DNA from 3 places in the Halobacillus sp. Marseille-Q1614 genome. Region 1 is predicted to be linked to each of the others. Evidence: riboswitches for the same ligand, from Rfam matches in the RefSeq annotation. Region 1 holds a riboswitch; each other region holds the start of a gene.
The links. A riboswitch is a leader RNA that binds a small molecule or an ion and turns the genes downstream of it on or off. The one in region 1 is predicted to bind S-adenosylmethionine.
Positions count from the first base shown of each region.

Region 2: linked by a shared signal. The riboswitch ahead of HUS26_RS13430 (acetoacetate--CoA ligase) and the one ahead of HUS26_RS16910 (OsmC family protein) in region 1 are both predicted to bind S-adenosylmethionine.
Region 3: linked by a shared signal. The riboswitch ahead of HUS26_RS12455 (assimilatory sulfite reductase (NADPH) flavoprotein subunit) and the one ahead of HUS26_RS16910 (OsmC family protein) in region 1 are both predicted to bind S-adenosylmethionine.

Region 1 covers NZ_CADDWH010000001.1:3,355,384-3,362,862, reverse strand. Annotated here, with positions in the region: gene HUS26_RS16930 (cytochrome b5 domain-containing protein) at 1-73, shown strand, start outside; gene HUS26_RS16925 (hydrogenase small subunit) at 74-979, shown strand; gene HUS26_RS16920 (nickel-dependent hydrogenase large subunit) at 972-2,378, shown strand; gene HUS26_RS16915 (hydrogenase maturation protease) at 2,378-2,836, shown strand; SAM riboswitch class I at 3,044-3,152, shown strand; gene HUS26_RS16910 (OsmC family protein) at 3,237-3,716, shown strand; gene HUS26_RS16905 (sodium:solute symporter) at 3,713-5,326, shown strand; gene HUS26_RS16900 (LysE family transporter) at 5,446-6,096, shown strand; gene HUS26_RS16895 (cupin domain-containing protein) at 6,293-7,117, opposite strand; gene HUS26_RS16890 (hypothetical protein) at 7,377-7,479, opposite strand, start outside.
Region 2 covers NZ_CADDWH010000001.1:2,698,729-2,706,207, forward strand. Annotated here, with positions in the region: gene HUS26_RS13395 (Crp/Fnr family transcriptional regulator) at 1-656, shown strand, start outside; gene ric (iron-sulfur cluster repair di-iron protein) at 742-1,443, shown strand; gene cyoE (heme o synthase) at 1,594-2,445, opposite strand; gene HUS26_RS13410 (hypothetical protein) at 2,554-2,766, opposite strand; gene HUS26_RS13415 (cbb3-type cytochrome c oxidase subunit I) at 2,870-4,546, opposite strand; gene HUS26_RS13420 (cytochrome c oxidase subunit II) at 4,561-5,022, opposite strand; gene HUS26_RS13425 (cytochrome c oxidase subunit 2A) at 5,036-5,185, opposite strand; SAM riboswitch class I at 5,437-5,541, shown strand; SAM riboswitch class I at 5,607-5,713, shown strand; gene HUS26_RS13430 (acetoacetate--CoA ligase) at 5,780-7,479, shown strand, end outside.
Region 3 covers NZ_CADDWH010000001.1:2,471,776-2,479,254, reverse strand. Annotated here, with positions in the region: gene HUS26_RS12465 (SGNH/GDSL hydrolase family protein) at 207-1,487, opposite strand; gene HUS26_RS12460 (glycoside hydrolase family 13 protein) at 1,732-4,191, shown strand; SAM riboswitch class I at 4,387-4,497, shown strand; gene HUS26_RS12455 (assimilatory sulfite reductase (NADPH) flavoprotein subunit) at 4,694-6,502, shown strand; gene cysI (assimilatory sulfite reductase (NADPH) hemoprotein subunit) at 6,522-7,479, shown strand, end outside.

The sequences.
Region 1 (7,479 bases):
TGAATTTGCTTCCTGTCATGCCGGTCAGCAGGCGATCTTAGCCACAATGCCAGTTGTAGGGAGGCTTGTGTAAATGGAAGAGAGAGTTTTACCTCCAGAGTCGTTAACCAATGAAGCGATTGCCAAAAGATTATCAAGCACGGTTGTAAGAAGCGTGAATAAGGATCTGATTAAGAAAAAGAAGTTAGTGTACCTTGAGCTGAATGGCTGTTCGGGAAATATAATTTCACTTTTAAATGGGGAAAATCCTGACTTTGAATATACGTTAACTTCCATGGTGGACCTTCGTTATCAAAACAGCATCATGGCTGCTGAAGGTGAGCAGGCCATTGAAAAGCTGATGAATACGCTGGATGATGATTTTATTTTAGCGGTAGAAGGTGCTGTGGCTTTAAGAAATAACGGCTTATATAATGTGATCGGCCGCTGGAAGGGGAAGCCGCTTACCGGTCTTGAGGCCGCAAAGATGTTCGGGGAAAAAGCATCTCACATCCTAGCTGTCGGAGCCTGTGCCACACACGGCGGTGTATCGGCTGCGAAGCCCAATCCGTCACAGTCTGTCGGGTTAAAAGAAGTACTCCCCCATAAAAAAATCATTATGCTTCCAGGCTGCCCTGTACACCCTGACTGGTTCTTAGGCACGCTGGCCCACCTTCTTCTATACGGCGAGCCGGAAATGGATAATTTAAACCGCCCGCTCATGTTTTACAGCACACTGATTCACGACAGATGTCCGCGACGGCCGTTCTTTGACCGCGGCATCTTTGCGGAAAAACTCAGTGATAAAACCTGTTTATTTAAGCTTGGCTGCCGCGGGCCTGTAACGAGAACCGACTGCCCGACAAGGCAGTGGAACGGCCATGTCAATTGGCCGATTGGTGATGACACGCCATGTATCGGCTGTGCCACATTTGGTTTTCCAGATCAGATGGAACCGTTTATTAGCTTTGACACGACAAGGGTGGTAAAGGATGAGTAAAAAAATTATTATAAACCCGCTGACGAGGATCAGCGGGTTTATGGAGATTGACTTCACGATTGAAAACAATACCGTCGTTGATGCCAGGACAAAAGGGAATCTTTTTCGGGGCTTTGAAGAAATGATGGTCGGGCGAAAGCCTTTTGATGCCGTCTATTTCACTCAGCGCATCTGCGGAATATGCTCGGCCGCCCACTCGATGGCCTCCTCTCTGGCACTTGAAGATGCTTTAAATGTACAACCATTAGAGCAAGGAAGATATTTGAGAGATATCATCCACTGCTGTGAGTTTCTGCAAAATCATATCCGCCATTTCTATCAATATACCGTTCCCGACTTCGTAAAGATTGATAAGGTTACGATTGTTGAAGCAGACCACGACGATTACCGTCTGCCCCAATCTGTCAATAGCCGAATCTCTCAAAATTACTTTGATTCCCTTGCCATCAGTCGTTCCGCTCACCAGATGCTCGCTGTACTAGGCGGAAAAGCTCCTCACAACCACGGCGTTTTTATCGGCGGGATTACAACGAAAGCCAACAGTGAAAAAATTGTTCATATTGATTCCATACTGCAGCATATCGCGGGATTTATTGATGAAAAAATGATCCCCGACGTTTACGAGATTGCTTACTATTACCCTGACTATTTCCGTTTAGGAGGAGGATATGGAAATCTATTAACCTATGGGGCTTTTGACAATTATAAAGATCTTGGGACCCTGTATGTAAATCCGCTCGTATTCAGCGGGAATACTGTGCAGCCTTTTGATGAAAATAAAATAGAAGAAAAGATAGATTATTCCTGGTATACAGCAATAGAAAATACGTACAAGCCAGACGAGCTGACCCCTAAACCCGATATGGACAAAGAAAAAGGCTATTCCTTTGTAAAAGCTCCAAGATATGACGGACTCCCCTTTGAAGTGGGGCCGCTGGCACGGCTCATTTTATCAGGAGAGCAAAAACTTGGTATTTCTGCCATGGACCGCACGATTGCCCGGGCTCTTGAAGCTAAAAAAATCACAGAAATTATGAGGACGTTACTTAAAGAAGTGCTTCCTAATGTAGAGCTGCAGAAACAATATGAAGTCCCTAAAAAAGCATCAGGCCGGGGATTAACAGATACAACGCGGGGCGCCTTAGGACATTGGCTTAAAATAGATAATAAGAAATTATCTTTCTATCAGATTATCACCCCCTCCACCTGGGATTTCTCTACTAGAGATGATAAAGGCTTCGCCGGCGTAGCCGAAAGAGCCTTATTGGGTACGCCGATTCAAAACCCTGACCAGCCGGCAGAAATCGGAAGGATCCTCCGTTCATTTGATCCATGTATGTCCTGCGCGACACACGTTTACAGCCCGGGGCGCGTAGTCAAAACCATTCAGGTGTTTTAATGGAAAAAGTAATCGTACTTGGAATTGGCAATCAGCTCATGATGGATGATGGAATTGGAATTTATCTCACAGAAGAACTGGCGAAGCAGAAACATCCGGAAAATATCTCTTATCTAATCGGCGAATCAGACATTGACTACTGTCTCCAGCAAATTGAACAGGCCTCCTATATGATTATTTTAGATACCGTCCGGGCAGGAAAAGAACCTGGAGAACTTTCCATCTTCCCGATTAACAACTTACATGAACAGCGTCCTCTCGATATCTCGCCGCATAACATACATTTGTTTCAGTCTCTCTACCTGCAAAGAGATACGCTTAAGGGTTTCCTTATTGGTATAGAGCCTTTTGAGATTAAGTTTCATATAGGATTGAGCGCACCTTTAAAGGGAAAGTGGGACACTATTTTAAGGGACGTGAGAATAACTATTGATCAACTATTAAAAGACAGCCATTAAAGGGATTGGGTTAGGCGAAAGGGGGCAGGGAAATCACTTGCTTTCCGCGGGGATCCGTCGAGCCTCCCCGCTTCTCTTTGGGTCCCGAACTGGCGTCCAAGGAGTCTCGCAATTTCCTTCTTCACATGACAAAACCGACTTATTTACTATGATTTTCCATTGACATTCCTTAGATGAAGCCATACAATGTTCAGTAATTTCATAATTTTCTTATCAAGAGCGGTGGAGGAATCTGGTCCTTTGATCCCGCGGCAACCTGTTTTTTATAAACAAGGTGCTAACTCCAGCAGACATTTTTCTGTCTGAAAGATAAGAGCCGGGACCTAAATATCCAAGCCTTCTATTTTTCATTCAGGAAAATAGAAGGCTTTTTTATTTATCAAAAATGGAGGGATTTTGTATGGCAAGTGAAACACAAACCAAGTCGTCAATACGTTCAATTAAGGCAGAAAGTACGCGCACGAATCAATTCCAAAACAAGCATTATATTCGGGATTTCGATTTCCTGATCGATGAGCCAGAGAAGCTGGGCGGCTTAAATCAGGCAATGACGCCAATGGAATACATCCTCGGCTCGTTTAACGGCTGTTTAATGATCGTAATTGAAATGGTCGCAAAAGAAAACGCCCTTACGATAGAGCACCTGACCTCTTCATCCATAGGGACGGTCGACCGTGAAGGATTGCTGGGAACGGCTGACGTAAGCCCGCACTTCCAGCAGGTTACTTTAAAAGTAGAAGTTACATTTGCTGAAGTGGAAATCGACGCCCATCATTTAATCTATTTAGTTAAAAAACGCTGCCCTGCATTCAATTTGTTTAAAGATGCTGGTATTGAGATTGAACTTATTTGGGAGATCAATAAGGAGGTGCAATCATGACATCATATGGAATATGGATGATATTATTCGCGCTGCTTTACACGCTGGCTTTAATTATTGTCGGGAACTTAGCCAAGCGAAAGGCAAGCCGGGGAGAGCAATATTTCGTTGGAGGGCGTACGTTTCGCTGGTGGACCGTAGCATTTTGTATCACTGGTTTATTCTCAGGTTCTACTTACATTTCGATTGTCGAGCTCTCCTATCTGACCGGAATCTCTGCCATATGGTATGGAGTAGCAGAAACGGTCCAAGTCCTGATCATCGCCTTGCTGATGATTAAATCGTTTCGCAAAAAGCTTATTGTTACAATTTCTGGTTTAATTGGCGACAACTTCGGACGGACGGCTAAAGGACTGGCGGGTACGATTACGGCGATCGCCTTTCCAATGTGGTCGGTAGCCACGGCAATTGCGTTTGCCTCAGCATTTCACGTGTTTACCGGAATTTCTTTATCTCTTTCTGTCGCGTTTACAGCTCTTTTACTATTTGTATATCTACAAGCCGGCGGTATGTGGTCGGTAGCCTTTACACAGACGATGAATTCCATCGTCTTTGCGATCATGTTCATTATTGGAACTGCGGCATTTTTCATTAATCCAGGGATCGCAGGCCTGCAGCAGCTCGCTTTAGACCGCCCGCAAATGTTTGACTGGGGAGGAGCAGGACTTCAGGTTATTCTCGTCTGGTTCGCGACTTTTCTAGTTAATGTAATTCTCGCGCAGGCTGCTTTTCAAATGGCATTATCCTGCAGAACTCCTGAAGAAGGCAGAAAAGGACTAATTGCCGCCTCATTCATGGGAATTCCTTTTATCGTCTTAGGTGTGTTATTTGGTTTAGCAGCATCTGTCGTCGTACCTGATGCAAGCTTAGGATTGGTTGCCCTGCCGCAATATTTCATGGAGGTGCTGCCCGCTCCGTTAGTCGGACTATTTTTCCTTGGAATCTGGGCATGTGCCCTCGGCTGGGGAGCTCCTTGCCAGTTCTCAGGAGCGACAAGCTTAGGAAAAGACGTCGGAAGTGCCGTATTTCCAGGTGCCTCTCCAGAGAAGCTCATTACCTATACCAAATGGTCGCTGCTGATTCTAACAGGCTTGATGATCGTCTTCGGTTTCTTAAGAACAGAGCAGTCAGCCTGGTGGAATGTGCTCGCCTGGACGATGAGAAACTCAGCTACATTCGCACCCGTTGTAGCTGCCCTATTCTGGCCGCTCGTTACCAAAAGAGCCGTTGTCAGCTCGCTGTTTGGAGGATTCGCCGCCGGGTTGATCTGGTACAATTTAAGCAACTGGAGCCCGACAGACTTCTACCTCAACATTCACCCGGTATGGGTCGGCATGAGTGTTAATGTCCTGACAATGGTCTTGTTTACGGTCGTTCTCAATATCGGCCAATGGAAAATCAACAGAGCCGCTTCCCTAAAAGGACCTGTCACTGCGATTGCTGCTGGTGTACTTTTAGTGGTAAATGTATTTTTTTACGAGCCGCTTCACCAGACGGGCATCGTCGGATTGTTTATCTTTAGTAATGCTTTAACCTTATTCATCGCAAGTATTATTTACTTTAAGCCTAAATATGCAGCGCAGGAATCACGTAAGCAAGTGGTTTCCTAGTAACGAAAAGAAGGGACTCCATTTAAAAATGGAAAGTTCCTTCTTTTTTTACTTCTAATTTACCTTGTCCCTTCATTAAATATAAGGACAAACTTCTTTAAACGCGGGAGGCTTAAGGCATGTTCTTTCTTTTAATCAGGCAGATTGTACTCGGCTTATCCATTGCAGCACCCATCGGACCAATCAATATCGAAATCATTAGAAGAGGGATTTATCAAGGGTTCTGGCCTTCTTTACTTGTTGGAGCAGGCGGCATGACGGCTGATCTCGCTTTAATGTACTTTATGTATCGAGGACTCTCCGAATACCTGACCTTAAACTGGGTCCAGCTTATCTTATTAGTATTGGGGGCCCTCGTTTTAACCTATACCGGGATTCAAAGTTTTATCAATAGAACAGAACCTATAGTGGATTCATCCGATCATAGAGGGGACCGCTTAAGCACCGGGTTGATTCGCCCCTATCTTACCGGATTATCGATAGCTGCGTTCAATCCTTTAAATATCTTATTCTGGCTGGGCATTTACGGATCGGTGCTCAGTGATTCCCTGCAGGACGAAGACATCCTAAGAGCCTTCTACATTAGCAGTGCTATCTTTATCGGTATCGGTCTATGGAATTTAAACCTTGCCCTCACCGTTCATTTTAGTAAAACACTGCTGAAGCCAGGAGCATTGAAGCTGATCACAGTAATGGCTAGCCTGGTCTTAATAAGTCTTGGTGTGTACTTCGCGTTTAAGGCGGCAATTAAAGTGACAGATTTTCTTTGAACGGGGGAACAGCCTATTTTATTCAACTAAAGCACTATTTTCAGAACAATAGGCCCATCCCAATACTTTTAGATTGTGCATTTACCCTTTCATTTGATGTGTATATGCAGAAATAAAAGGGGTTTGTCAATCTGACAAAACCCTTAACATTTTTTGAAATGTTTCTTTCTCTTAACTATATGTTTTTACTCTGCTTCTACATATTTTTGCTTTGCTGAAGAAGTTTGGATTCTCCTGTACGTTCCCATTCTTCTACTGTTTCATATGCGCTTTCAGGAGAATACCCTTTCCCTACGAGGACTCCCATTAGAATAAATTCTTGAAGGATGTGTAAAGCATTTATTCCTCTTTTAACATCTTGTAATCCTTCATTTACCAAAAATTCCGTGTACTGTACCCATTCATCTGGAGTCCTGCCGGAAACAACGGTATTTCCTTGGCTATGACCGTTGCCTTCTTCCGCAGCCATTGCATCTGCTTTGGTCACATGAACCGTGCCCGACGGATGGTTAGGAGGAGCATAAATCGAGTAAAGTTTTAGTGGAATATTGCCTGTATTGGTTACATTATGCCATGTTCCAGCAGGTATCATTATTGCAGAATCATCATAGACATTTCTTTCAAAATTTAAATCATCTTTATTCTTGCCCATCTGAACAATCCCCTGTCCTTCTTCAATACGTAAGAATTGATCAACGTCAGGGTGTATTTCTAAACCGATTTCTTCTCCGACATTAAGACTCATTAAAGTAACTTGTAAATGTGATCCCGTCCATAAAGCCGTACGATACGTATTGTTTTGCTTCGTTACTTCATTAATATTAACGACAAATGGATTTGGCCCGTAATCCTTCAACAAAATCCTTTCATCATCGTTGTATGTGCGAAAAGAATCCAATCCGGCTGCATACTGTATCTGATTAGGAAAAGTCCAGTATCCAGACGGTCTTTCATAGTTATACATTGGGGCATTCACATAATATGGGGTTTGATAAGGATACATATTAGGAACATAGTACATGTTTCTCCATCCCTTCAGTTTTATAAAAATATCGTATTCACTTGTTAAGGAAATGTACTTAGACTAAAGTCAAGGCGAATTATTAAGAGTAAGAGTTTTTTGCTTGAGACGCTTGGTCCTTATGTACAATGACTATCAAGTTCTTTTTATTCCGCTTACTTGTTAACTTCCAACCTTCCAATTCGTTTAACTTTGTGTATGCTTTTCACAAAATAAATACCCTGCCTCTTAAAAGACAGGGTAGTAAACTATATTTTGCCTACAACCGCCATTCTCCGCTCTTCCATAACTTACTCATATATTCCTCTGACTCCCCGGTATTCGCGTTAATGACAAACTCTTTTGTCAGGTAGCTGGAATCC
Region 2 (7,479 bases), 660 kb from region 1:
CATTATTCAAGGAACTTTCAGATACTGAAATCGATCATATTGCCTCTATTTCATCGGCTAAAATTTATAACGCCGGTTCTTATGTATTTATGCAGGATGAACCTCTCGCGACTGTTTATTTTATCGAATCTGGCAAAGTGAAAATCTATAAAACAGATATTCATGGCAAGGAACAGATCGTTTCAATATTAGAAGCGGGAGAAATGTTTCCTCATGCCGGCTTCTTTCGTGGAGGATCATATCCGGCTAATTCTGAAATTATGAAAAAGGCCCGTTTGATTTGTATTCCTATCCATTCTTTTGAAAAAATTTTAGTCGAGCAGCCTGAGTTATGTGTGAAACTATTTAGAGTGTTAGGCAGTAAAATCATCGACCTTCATGATCGTTTAGAGGAGCAGATACTCCACAATACTTTCGAGCAAGTGCTGATGCTGCTCATTAGACTGTCTCGTACCAATGGTCAGCCTCATGGTGCGGGAGAATTTAAGCTGACAAGTACTTTTACCAACCGGGAGCTTGCGAATATGATTGGTACTTCCAGGGAAACCGTCAGCCGTACGTTGACCCAGCTACGAAAGAAAGGTGTACTTAAAGTATCTGATGAAGGGTTGTTTATTATTAACCAAGAGAAACTGGAAGAAGAAATGATTTCATAGAGTTCCCAAGGTGTGCATTATATCACTAACTGTCGTAAAAGTTCCTGCTATGATAAAGCCATACCAATAAATGGAGGGATTTTATATGGTCCAGACTTTTACTGAACAGTCCATTGTCAGCGATATTGTGAAACAATTCCCTAGATCCAGCGACCTCTTTAAGGCGTATAAAATTGACTTTTGCTGCGGCGGCAACCGACCTTTGAGTGAAGCTATTGCAAAACGCGGCTTGTCCCCGGAGGAAATCCTGAAGAACTTAAACACGTTATACAAAGAAAAGGAAGCGAAGCAGCATATTCAGATCGATTGGGATACTGCGTCTTCCGCAGAAGTAATGGATCACATTGTCCAGAAGCACCACAACTACTTACAGGAAGAACTGCCTAACCTCAGCCCTTATGTTACGAAAGTAATGAAGGTTCACGGGGGAAAACAGTCACATTTAAGAGTCGTTCATAAACTTTTTCATGATTTAAAGACAGATTTAGAGCAGCATACGGTAAAAGAAGAAATGGAAGAGTTCCCTTTAATCAAGAGCTATGAAGAGAACCCGACAGAAGAAAGACTTCGCGCTATTCAGGAAGGTTTGTCTGATTTAGCCATGGAACACAGTCATGCCGGGGAAATCCTTCACGAACTCCGCAGGATTACGAATGACTATACTCCGCCTGAAGGAGCATGCGGCACGTACCGTCTGGTGTACAACCGATTAGAGGAGCTCGAATCCGATACGTTCGAACATATCCATTTAGAAAATAATATTTTATTCCCAAGATATATGGCTTAACACTGAGTGTCTCCTCTCCCTGAGCTTCCTGACCATGGAAAGCTCAGGGGGATTTTTTTTGATAAAAAAAGAAGCTCCAGAGCTTCTTTTTGAATGATACCGATCATATAGCGGATAAGATCATGGCTCCCAATAAAATCATTAAATAAGTTAAGGAGTATAAAAACATATACCGGGCCCATTTTTTTCATTTTGGACAGTGAATCCTTTAACCGCTAGAATAATCCATCCCGCTGTTAATAAGACTGTCACTAAAAGAAATCCCCAGCCGAGAGAACTTAATAGAAATGGTAATGGAAATAAGCAAATAATATATAATAGCATTTGTCTTTTTGTCGTTTTGACACCGCGTACCACAGGCAGCATAGCCACTCCTGCAGCCCGATATTCATCATATCGCTTGATGGAAATGGCAAATGTATGAGGGACTTGCCAAATAAATAGAATGGCAGATAATACGATGGGGACAACGTGAGAAGCAGAGTCAACCGCAGCCCAGCCAATGAGCGGTGTAACCGCGCCTGAAAGACTGCCGATTAACGTATTAAAGGCATATTTTCTCTTCGACCAGATCGTATAAAGAACAACATAGATAAACCAGCCAGCAAGGCCGTAAATCGACGCTTCTACACTGACCAGTAAAAGTCCAGCAAACCCAAGAATACTTAGCACGACTCCCATGACCAGTACAAGTTTTAAGGGAATGGTTCCAGTAACGGTGGGTCTCTGTTTCGTTCGTTTCATAACTGCATCAATATCGGCATCATACCAATTGTTAAGAAGTAAAGCGCCGGCCATAATCAAGGTGCTGCCCGCTATGGTTAATGAAAAAAGCCCCCAATTGTCTTGAAAAGACTCTCCCGTAAAGTAGAGAGCCAGCCAAAAACCAGTAATGATTGGGAGAACATTAGATATGAGCACAATGGCTTTAAATAGGGACTTGATATCTGCTAACACACCAGGTTTATTTTCTTGCGATCTATTCAGTAAGGTATTCTCCATTTTGATCACCTAAATATTTTAAGGATAATAGCTTGTTATAATTATAGATAAAAGATAAAAAAGCGGCCTACCTCCCCTCCTGCTTATAATTTTCCACTTACTGTCCAGCTATTCGACGATTAAGGTTGAAACCATCTCTTCATGACCTGTTCCGCAAACGATGTTACATTTAATCGTATACTCACCAGGTTCAAGGGAGGCTGTAGCAGATCCTTCATTATCTATACTTATGTCAGTTCCCTCAATCTCAATCCCATGAACCCCCTCATCGTTTGAAAGATTAACAGTTATTTCACCAGCAGGAGCCGGTCTTCTCGTCACCGCTGCCGCAGGCTGTCAGAACAAGAATCAGAGTGACAAACATCAAAGCAAATATACTTTTTTTCATTGATAAGACCCCCTGAATTTTTTATTCAAAATTAGATTACCAAGTTCGAATCGGCGGCGATCCTGGAGGTGCATGAAGAGTAAAGTCCCAAATAGGAACCACATAAGCCATGGCCACCACCATAAGAAGGAGCACGATCCAAAGCCCCCAACGTTCTGTCCACAGAGGTACCGGTGGGGCATCATCTTCCGGCTCAGCCACTGGATATTCGGTTTCCCCTTTTGGGGCGAAGAACATCATATGAAACACGGCATATACCTGGATGATGACACCGATCAAAAGCAGCGCAGCTCCAAAGCCCATCACATATTCGTAAGGGACCCAGCTTAATGCGGTCGGGTGGTCTCCATACGTGGTAAAAGAAGTTCTTCTAGGATCACCCAACAGTCCAACCAAGTGCTGAGAACCTGCCATCAGCACCATTCCTGCTGTCCAAATGAGTGTCTGTACTACACCAATTTTATTCATTTTCGGTGTGAGCTGGCGCTTTGATAAGTGTGGTATTAACCAATAACTGATGCCGAAGAATGTCATAACAACTGACATCCCGACAGTAACGTGAAAGTGACCGACGACCCACATCGTGTTATGAACCACTTGATTTAATTGGTTACTAGTGTTTACAATGCCTCCCGCACCCCCGGGGATGAATGCAATCATCGCAATCATAGGGGCTAAGAACCTGACATCCCCCCACGGAAGCTTCTTAATCCAGCCCAGGAGCCCTTTTCCGCCTTGCTTTCTTCCAGCACGTTCGAACACTGCAAACATAGCAAAGGCTGTCATTAAAGAAGGTACGGCGATTGCTAAGCTCATAAATACATGTAAAAATTTAACAGATAAAGAGATTCCCGGGTCAACAATCTGGTGGTGGAATCCTCCCGGAATATTTAAAATAACGAGCAGGATGACGACGAGCCTGATCAATTTCTCATTAAAATGCCTGCCTTTTATAATTTTCGGTACGATAACATACCATGCAGAAACAGCTACAAGATACCAAATGTTTACTAAGGAGTGGCCAAACCACCAAAATAACGTACGGCCTACCATTACGTTAGTTGTTTCCACCAGCCCCATGGACCAGGGGATCAATGTTAGAACTTCAATCGCAACTCCAATACTTGCGAAGAACCAGAGGACGAAAACTCCCATCGCAAAGAAAGCTAGTAATGGAGTCGGCTGGCCTGGGTGGAACTTTTTCCAATGACGGTAATTAATAAAAACACCAAAGCAGCAGGCCCATATTCCTAAAACAAGAAAGACGAGCCCTACGTAAAACAAAGGATGCGCAGCAAGAGGCGGGTAAAATGTATATAAGACAGATGCTTCATTTAATACAATCAACGTCGCGGCCAATACTGTCCCAAATACCATGAGACCGAATCCCGTCCAGGCAAGCTTGCGGACTTTAGGAAGCAGCCCTCCAAATGAATAAGAAAGGTTGGCATATTGATAACCGATCGTAAAAGTCGTAGAAAACACGAGAAGCAGTAATATCCCATGGGCGGTTAACACTTGATAATAATTGAACCAGGACGGAAGGAGAAGAATCTCAGCGCGCTCCAGTCCCTGCAGCAATCCTAAAACACCGCCAATTAGAAGTGCCACAAATGATACGGAAAAATAGGATAATGAAACCTTCGCGTCTTGCGGGTTTACACCGAGACCTTTTGTCTTTTGAATGATCGTTTTACGTAATGCACTTTCCATTTTTGGTCCCCCCTTTACTGCACATTAATGGTAGTTGACATCATCTGATGGCCTACTCCGCAATATTCATTACATAACACAAGAAACTCACCTGGCTTGTTGAATGTATGGGTGATTTTTTGGATGTGCCCAGGCATAACCATGGCATTTAAATTGGTTCCTGCGACTTGAAATCCATGAGTTACATCTGGAGTGGCCATCGTAAAGGTAACCTTCGACCCAGCGGGAATTTCAATTTTATTAGGAGTAAACTGAAACGCCTGTAAAACCATCACGACTTCATATTCGTTCTCCCCAATTTGCTTAATACCGGGTTGATCAAATGGAGCAGTTTCCGTTACTTTTTGCGGATTTATTGTTTCTTTATGGCTCGGCGGCCCCATTCCCATCGCAAATGTTTGATAGCCGATAATTACCATAAAAACAACAAGCAGCCCGATACTTAGTGTCATCCAAATCTCTTCCAGCCGATGCATCGTCTCTCCCCCTCTATACTCTTGCCATATAGATCCAAAATACGGCTACCCAGACAATAACGATTACGGCTCCTACAACCCCAACTGAAAACAACGTCCCCTTAAATGAATCCTCTGCCTTAGGATTTGTTGGGTTAACCTTTGATGACTGCCTCTCTGTCATGATCTTCTCCCCTTTCCGTTTTCCTATATCTTAATTTTAAAGGGCAGGGTCGACGCACGCAGTGAGGCTCATCACTAATCAGATTTTTTTAATGGATGATTTTACGACAAAAAAATCGGCTGTTTCTTTAAGTCATACGCCGGCTTTGTCGAAGAAAATGGTTCATGTAATTTTCAGAGATTTCTAAAGAAATCCATTGACGAAAAAGAATTTAACTGCTATGATCACAAATAACTTAATAAACGACGAAATTCTTATCCAGAGAGGTGGAGGGACTGGCCCTGTGAAACCCGGCAACCGCTATATTTATAGCAAGGTGCCAAATCCTACTGAGCAAAGGCTCAGGAAGATAAGAGAATAAATACATCTCTTGAACCTCTCTATTTATAAAAAATAGAGAGGTTTTTTAATTAAATATTGATTCTTATCCAGAGAGGCAGAGGGACTGGCCCGTTGACGCCCGGCAACCTTCAGGCAATCGTCTGAAAAGGTGCTAATTCCTGCAGGAGAAATCCTGGAAGATAAGAAGAGTGTTTCAGCTCTCTTCTTATTTTTGAAGAGAGCTTTTTCTATAGGACGAAAGGAGCTTTATCCATGACGATATCAATTACACCTGAGCGTTCCTCCTTACTATGGGAGCCGCCCGAGGAAGGTATAAACCATTCACATATAAAAGCATTTGCTGATTTCGCAGATCAGCCGCTTTTTCCATATGAACGACTGCACCGCTGGTCCATTTCCCGCTTAGATGAATTCTGGTCGAAGGTTTGGGACTATGCCGGAGTTATCGGTGAAAAAGGAGGCAGCGTCTATACCCCTGCCTCCTCCATGCCGGATGCGCAGTGGTTTCCAAATGCACAGCTGAATTTTGCCGAAAACCTGCTGCGTGGATCTCTCGATCGAACTGTTGCTTATGAAGCAAATGAAAATGGAGTCAGCAGCCGAATTACATTAGGAGAACTAAAAGAAGCTGTCGCTAAGGCGCAGCAAGGACTGAAAAACTTAGGTGTGAAAAAAGGAGACTGTGTCGCCGGGATTACAACTAACGATATCCAGGGGCTCACCGCCTTGATTGCCACTGCTTCTTTAGGAGCGATATGGACGTCCTGCTCTCCGGACTTTGGCACGAAAGGAATCTTGGATCGTATCGGGCAGGTGCAGCCTAAAGTATTAATAGCCTCCCTTCAGTATCAATACAAAGAAAAGCCTTTTAACATTAGAGAAAAAGTTAAAGAAACCGCGGAGAATCTCGAAGGTTTAACTGCCGTTATTACGTTAAGTGGAGAATTGGATGTTCCCGGCACAGAAACTTTAACGTGGGACAACCTTTGCAGCAATAACGCATCAGAACCATTATTTACACCAACAGCTTTTAACGACCCATTGTACATTTTATATACATCCGGCACAACGGGGCTTCCAAAAGCTATCGTCCATTCTGCCGGCGGCACGCTTCTTCAACACGTAAAAGAACACCAGCTGCACTGCGACGTTCAAAAGGATGATGTGCTTTTCTGGTACACCAACACCGCATGGATGATGTATCCGTGGCTGGTGTCCGGATTAGCCAGTGGAGCCGCTCTGCTTTTATATGACGGATCCCCTGTAAGATCAGACAACCTCTCTCACCTGTGGGATATAGCGGATGAAGTCGGAGTGACGCATTTCGGCACAAGTCCAAAATATTTAGAGACACTCGCTAAATCCAGCATTCAATTAAAAGATTCGCATTCGCTCTCAAGACTAAAAAGCATTTTGTCCTGCGGGGCTCCGCTTGCACCCGAGCAGTACGACTGGGTCTATCAAACGATAAAAGAAGACTTCTTCCTCGCTTCTATTTCTGGCGGGACGGAAATCATCGGCTGCTTTGTGATGGGATCACCGGTTCACCCGGTAAAACGAGGCGAAATCGCCTGCAAAGCATTAGGAATGGCTGTCGACGCATTAGATGAGCGCGGCGCTTCTGTTTATGGAGAAAAGGCTGATCTAGTCTGTACCCAGCCGTTCCCAAGCATGCCGATTACCTTTTTCGGTGAAGGCGGGGATGAGCGTTACCGTAAGAGTTATTTTTCAAAGCGGCCAGGCATCTGGACACATGGAGATTTCGCCGAACAGACGATTGATGAGTCTTTCATTATCTACGGACGCGCGGATACAACTTTAAATCCAGGAGGCGTTCGAATCGGTACCGCGGAAATCTACCGGGCTGTTGATCATATTCAGGAAGTAGAAGACTCGATCGTGTTTGGGCTTCCAAAAGAGAATGATGAGGAAATCATCCTTTGCGTGGTAAC
Region 3 (7,479 bases), 880 kb from region 1:
GCTATCGTCTGTCGGGGAAATCTCGACAGACGATAGCTTTTTTTACATTACTCTAAGCATATTTGTATCAAATGAGAAGGGTTTAATGTATTGAAAAGAGAAAGTCCGTCAGCATATGAAGAAGATTTCCCTCCACTTAGGTGAAGGGAAGTTTTTCGCTCCCGGATCCTACTTGAAAAATTGTATAAAGATCTCGAGGTTCCAGCTTATTCTTCGAAAATAGAAAGGTCAATCGTTTCTGCAATTTTTTTATATCCTTCATCATTAGGGTGGAGATTGTCTCCGGCATCATATTCAGGGAGAAAGCGCTTTGGCTCTTCAGGGTCCCTGACTGCTTTGTCAAAATCGATCACTCCATCGAATTCTCCGCTCGTTCTGATCCACTCATTGACTTCCTGGCGGGTTTTTTCGCCTTTTTCTGTATACATGCTTGATCCTTTAAAAGGGGTTAAGGTTCCGCCATAAATTTTAAGCCCTTTATCGTGAGTGGCGTCGATGACCTTCTTCATCTGCTCAATAATTTTTTCTGAATCATAGTCAGGGTGATGCCTGATATCGTTTAAGCCTTGGTGAAGAATGACGCCTTCGACTCCTGTCTGGCTGAACACATCCCGATCCAGCCTGTCGAGGGCATTCTCACCTTTTTCCGGCGGGCTGTTAATCAATTGGTTTGCCGAGATGCCTGCATTCAGAACAGACATTTTCACTTCAGCGTCTTCTGAGTTCATACGGTCGGCTAAATAATCAGGCCAGCGATTATTGGCATCTATTTCCGAGTAGTTCCCGTTCGCAATCGAACTTCCTAGGACAACGAGAGCTCCTTTTACCGAAGGATCTGCTGTAACATCTACGGCCTCAAGCCAAAACCATGATTCTTCTTCTGTTTCAAAATTTGAAGCACCGGCTTCGGATACATGATCACCGGAGCTGATGTAGTTTGTCTGCATCGAACGCGGGTGCCAGGTTGCCGGGCCTGTTTTTTCATTTGCATAGATAGACACGGCCAGCTCTTTTTCACTCTTCACCTTTAAAGGAATAGGATCGCTAAACTTTTTCTCTCCTGGAGGAATGGTGACCTTCTCTTTCCCGTCAAAGGTTATCTTTTGGTCGGTATCAGGGTCAATTTCTGCTCCGCCTTTTGATACCGCTGCATGGACTTTCTCAATAGTCAGCGGCTCTTCACCGAAAGCATTCGACAAGCGGATCCGCATTTGATCTCCGTCCATCTGCGGGTGGACAACCATTCTTACGGTTTGATCCTTAAAGCCTTTATGAGAAACCCCATCCTCAAAAGGTGCTTGCATGCTTGCTGCCCAGGCACCTACCCAATCGCCTTTGACAGTCTTTATCTCTGTCTCAAGAGAAGAAGCTCCATCATCGTCCTTACCGATCCAGGCTACATTTATAAAATAGAAAGAAATAATGATGATTCCAATAAGAATATATAGTGCGCGTCGTCTCATTTTTAATTTGCCTTTCTTGTTCATTTGCATATTCTCCTTCAATTGACATCATTCGATATATTTTACCCTTTTATTGGGGGTGAAAACCAGAAAAGATAGCAATCTAAATCGGTGAATAAGCTGATATGATGGATTAGCGCTCTAACCTAACACAGGGCGGCGGAGTAAGACATTCAGCAAAAAGGCCTAAACCTTTATAACTATAGACTTCTTAAGGAAATTCCATTATTATGAAAACGATTACATTAATAGGAAGGAAGAGATGCATTTGAAAAAGTTACTGCTGGTAATAGTCGTTGTCCTTTTTTTAATGACTTTTGTGCAACCGATTGCGCAAATCGAATCGAATGCTGATGAACAGACGTATGACACTGTAGTTCTGCGAGGAAGTGCAGATTCACTAGATTGGGGATCTAACAATAACCCGCTTACATATGACGAGGAAAACAAGTATTGGGCCAGTGCGCCAATTACTCTCGAAGGCGGAAAAACAGTTGAATTTAAGTATGTTTATGATGGTAATTGGATGCCTGGTGCTAATTTAACGTTTACTCCTCCGCAAGACGGCGACTACATTTTTACCTTTTACCCTGACGAGGAAAGAAGAGTGGATGTTCAGCTTGCCGATACTTCTTCAGGAAGCTTAACGTTAAACCTGACGGTACCTAAAAACACGCCGGGTTGGGTGGTTCCGACACTTGCTTCCAATCTTAACAGCTTCGATTATAAGGTCAGCCCGTTAACTAAGGTGGCTGAGGGAATTTATGAAATTGAAGTTAGAGGAGAAGCGGGGGATCGCTTAGAGTATGTATACAGCTTGGGCGGCGAATCGTATAAAGAAGTCATCGATGCACCAAGGGAAGCGACTTTTACTGAAGATAATCAAGTGTATAACGACAAAGTCTCTGAATGGGAAAACATTCCTGTTGCCCATCAGGTCACTCACAATTTTAACCATACACCTTACACCCCTGATAAACATGATGAACCGAAAGTCACAGTTACGGTTGAACATTATGGGCCGATTGATGAAGGAGCTGTTTACTTTACAACAGATGGTTCCTCCCCTGAAGGAAAACGCGGCGATGCAGAAAATGGAAAAGTTACCGGACTTAAGGTAGTTGAAACGACTTCAAACAAAGAAGGGTTATACACTTCGACTTTAGAAGGAACGATTCCTAAGCAGAAAAATAATACACGTGTGAAGTATAAAATTGACGTATGGAATTCTGGAAGCGAAGGTTCTCAGTTTGCCGACAACAATTCGTTAAGTTCCGATGAAGCAACAGAGTTTGCCTATTATGTGGAAGACTATCAATCACCAGAATGGGCGAAAGAATCGATTATCTACCAAGTGTTTGTCGATCGTTTCCGTGATGGAGAAGAAAGCAACAACACATCAACAGATCCTTCTCTTCCAGAGGATGAGAGGCTGAAAGGCTGGATGGGCGGCGATCTGCAAGGCGTGATCGAGAAGCTTGATTATATTGAAAGCCTTGGTGTAAATACTCTTTGGGTTTCTCCAATTTATGAGGGTCCTTATTCCCACGGCTATCATGCAACAGATTTCATGAATGTCGATCCGCGTTTTGGCAGCAATGAATTGATGAAAGAGTTAGTTGATAGGGCTCATGAGAGAAATATGAAAGTCGTTTATGACCTTGTGCCGAACCACGTTTCAAACAAGCATGATTTTTTCCAGGATGCTGTTGAAAAAGGAGAAAGCAGTCAATATTATGACTGGTTTACTTTCTTAAAGTGGCCGGATCAATACGAAACTTTTTATGATGTAAAAGAACTTCCGGAATTAAACAACGACAATCCGGAAACGAGAGAATATATGCTTGAGACTGTGGTGCCATTTTGGATGGATGAAATCGGTGTTGATGGTTTCCGTTTAGATTATGCCAAAGGTCCAAGCTACAGCTTCTGGGTCGATTTCCGTCATGCGGTGAAGCAGAATGATCCGGACGCATTCATTTTTGGAGAGGTATGGGACAGCTTAGAAAAAATTACGTCATATACTGGGAAATTAGATGGGGCCATTGATTTTGAAACGCAGACGGCTATTTACGAAGCGATGATCAACGGAGGAAGCATGAACGATTTTGGAGCTTCGTTAGACCGGATTTTCAGCACCTATCATGACGAATTTATTCCGGCAACCTTCTTAGACAGTCATGACGTCCCAAGGTTTATTTACGAAGCTGAGGGAAATACGAATACATTGAAAAATGCGGCTTCCCTGCAATTTACCCTGCCGGGCGCTCCAATCATTTATTACGGAGATGAAGTCGGATTATCTCAAAGCGGTGATCATAACCTTGTGGATGAGTGGAAAGATCGCTACTATCGTGAAATGATGCCCTGGGATCAAGATGAGCAGGATCTTGATGTGAAAGCACACTATCAGAAATTAATTGAAGTGAGAAAAGAAAATAAGGCTCTGACTGAGGGAGAACTAAAGATTGTTCACAGCACAGAGGATCTTCTCATTTATGAAAGAGCGGCAGGCCAGCAGAAAGTGGTGGTTATCGTCAATCAGGGAGATGAGAAGCAAAGCGTCGAACTGCTTGATATTTATAATCAAAGAACACCGAATACCGTTATGTTCGAACCACTTCTTGAAGACAAACCTGTAATTAAAGGGAAAAAAGGAAACTTGGCCATAGAAAGCCCGGCCCAATCTGTAGAAGTTTATAAAGTAAAAGGGAAACTCTATAACTAATCAGGTACCAGGATCCGATGATTTATCATTCGGTACCTGGTACGTTTTTTTATGTATCGGTACCCGGTACTAAATAGCTGTAAGGACAATTTAATACTGATCGGAATTGTAGGATTTTTTTCAAAATGTATTGACAATTGGCTCAATAAAGCATAAGATATGTACCATTAATTGCCTTAAAATTTCATAGCGGCTTTCTTATTGAGAGAGGTGGAGGGACTGGCCCTTTGAAGCCTCGGCAACGGGTCTGGATTTCTTTTTCAGATACTGTGCCAATTCCAGCAGGGATGACCTGAAAAATAAGAAGAAGGAATCATAATGATATTGATTAGCCTCTCTTCTTATTTGGAAGAGGGGCTATTTATTATTTTATGTAAATACCCGACTAAACAACTATGATTACACTGACTTACATAGTGTATAGGGAGTGATTCTAACCTAGGGTTGTATCCTTTTCCATCAGGGGTCTTACGATTTTATAAAATTTGGCGAGGTGGTATTTTTGCAACTTAAAGAAAAGAACAGTCCGTTTGATCAAGTGCAGGCCGAACAGCTCAATCAGCTGCTGCCTACTCTTACAGAAGCCCAAAGGCTGTGGCTGAGCGGTTACTTAGCTGCACCTTTAGCAAATGGTGCAGAAACACAGGTCAGTAATGCCGGAAGCAGCCCAAGTAAAACGAGGGAAATTACAATTTTATATGGTTCTCATACAGGAAACTGTCAGTCGCTGGCTGATGAGTTCTCACAGAAATTAAAGCAGCAGGATTATCAGGTGAACGTCGCTTCTTTAGATGATTTTAAGCCTAAATCTTTAAAGAAAGTAGAGGATTTGCTTGTTCTTACAAGTACCCATGGTGATGGGGATCCGCCGGATAATGCGCTCTCTTTCTATGATTTTCTTCACAGCAAACGGGCACCGAAATTAGAAGGGGTTCGGTATTCGGTACTCTCACTTGGAGACAGCTCTTACGAATTTTTCTGCCAGACAGGTAAAGATTTTGATAAGCGGTTAGAAGAGCTAGGCGGGGAGCGGATTTTCTCCCGCGTAGATTGTGATTTGGATTTTGAAGAGCCGGCTAATGAATGGTTTAATGGGGTCTTAAATGAAATTGCTCAAGGCCAGGAAGAGCAGCAGTCACATGGGGCTGCTCCCGCTTCAGTTGTCAATATGGATAGCCAGCCTTCTTACTCACGAAGCCATCCTTTCCAGGCGGAAGTGTTAGAAAATATTAACCTGAATGGACGTGGGTCGAACAAAGAAACGCGTCATTTAGAAATTGATCTTGAGGGGTCTAATCTTGAATATGAGCCTGGCGACAGCCTGGGAATTTTCCCTGAAAATGACCCTGAATTAGTCAACAAGCTGATTGAACTTATGGGATGGAATCCTGAAGAAAGTGTATCGATTAATAAGCAGGGAGACCTGCGGGCGATCCGTGCCGCATTGTTGTCTACTTTTGAGATTACAAGTCTTACTAAGCCATTATTAGAAAAAGCAGCTGACTTAACAGGCAGTGATCCACTTAAAAAACTGACAGCACCCGAGAACGCTGAAATCCTTAAAGAATACATCTATGGCCGAGACTTGTTCGATTTAGTTCAGGATTATGGTCCATGGGAAGTGAAGCCACAGGACTTTATACAAGTGTTACGCAAAATTCCTGTCCGTCTGTATTCGATTGCAAGCAGCCAGAAAGCTAATCCTGATGAAGTGCATCTTACAATCGGTGCCTTAAGGTATGATGCCCATGGCCGAGAACGCTCCGGCGTCTGCTCTGTGCAGTGTTCAGAACGATCTGAGCCAGGTTCCACCCTGCCGGTATTTGTTCAGCGCAACCAAAACTTCAAGCTGCCTCAAAACCCTGACACTCCAATTATTATGATAGGGGCAGGAACAGGGGTTGCTCCTTACCGTGCTTTCCTGGAAGAAAGGGAGGAGACGGAAGCTTCAGGAGGTTCCTGGCTATTTTTCGGGGAACAGCACTTTGTTACTGATTTTCTATATCAGACTGAATGGCAGAGATGGCTGAAGGAAGGCGTGCTGACTAAAATGGATATCGCATTTTCCAGGGATACTTCAGAAAAAGTATATGTTCAGCATCGTATGCTTGAACAGAGTGAAGCTTTGTATGAATGGCTGCAGGCCGGGGCCCATGTTTATGTATGCGGGGATGAAAAGTATATGGCGAAGGACGTCCAGGACACGCTGCTTGCGATCATTCAGAAAGAGGGAGAATTGAACGAAGAGGAAGCGAACACCTATCTTAATGAGATGCGTAAAGAAAAACGATACCAGCGTGATGTTTATTAATAGAGAGAGGAGCTTTTGAATGACAAAAAATAGATTTCCTGAACAGCACGGCCCTCCCAGTGAAATGGAAGATATAAAGGAACGCAGTGATTTCTTAAGAGGGAACCTGACGGAAAGCTTCGCTGAACGATTAAGTGCGGGAATTCCTGATGAAGAAACAAAGCTGCTTAAATTCCACGGGAGTTATATGCAGGATGACCGGGATGTCCGCAATGAGCGTAAACAACAAAAGCTTGAGCCGAACTATCAGTTTATGATCCGTGTACGACTGCCGGGAGGTGTCGCCACCCCTGAGCAGTGGCTGACGATGGATGAGCTCGCGGTGAAATACGGCAACGGTACAATGAAGCTTACGACAAGACAGACATTTCAGCTCCATGGCATTTTAAAGTGGAATATGAAAAATACAATTCAAGGGATGAACGAAGCGCTGATGGATTCGATTGCTGCCTGCGGGGATGTAAATCGAAATGTTATGTGTAACTCAATTCCTTATCAGTCTGATGTTCATGCAGAAGTGTATGAGTGGTCCCGTAAGCTCAGTGAACATTTGCTCCCGAGAACGAGAGCTTATCATGAGATATGGCTTGATGAAGAGAAAGTGGCCGACACCAGGGGTGAAGAGGAATCCGAACCGATCTACGGCCCGCTTTATTTACCACGGAAATTTAAAATCGGTGTTGCAGTGCCTCCTTCTAATGATGTCGATATCTATTCACAGGATCTGGGATTCATTGCGATCCTGCAAGGTGGCAAGCTGCAAGGCTTTAATATTGCGGTAGGCGGCGGAATGGGGATGACCCACGGGGATACAGATACATATCCTCAACTCTCGCGCGTAATCGGCTTCTGCAAGCCAGAACAGATGATTGAAGTCGGTGAAAAAATCCTTACGATTCAACGCGATTATGGAAACCGCTCAGAAAGAAAAAATGCCAGATTTAAGTATACGGTCGATCGGAAAGGTCTCGATTGGA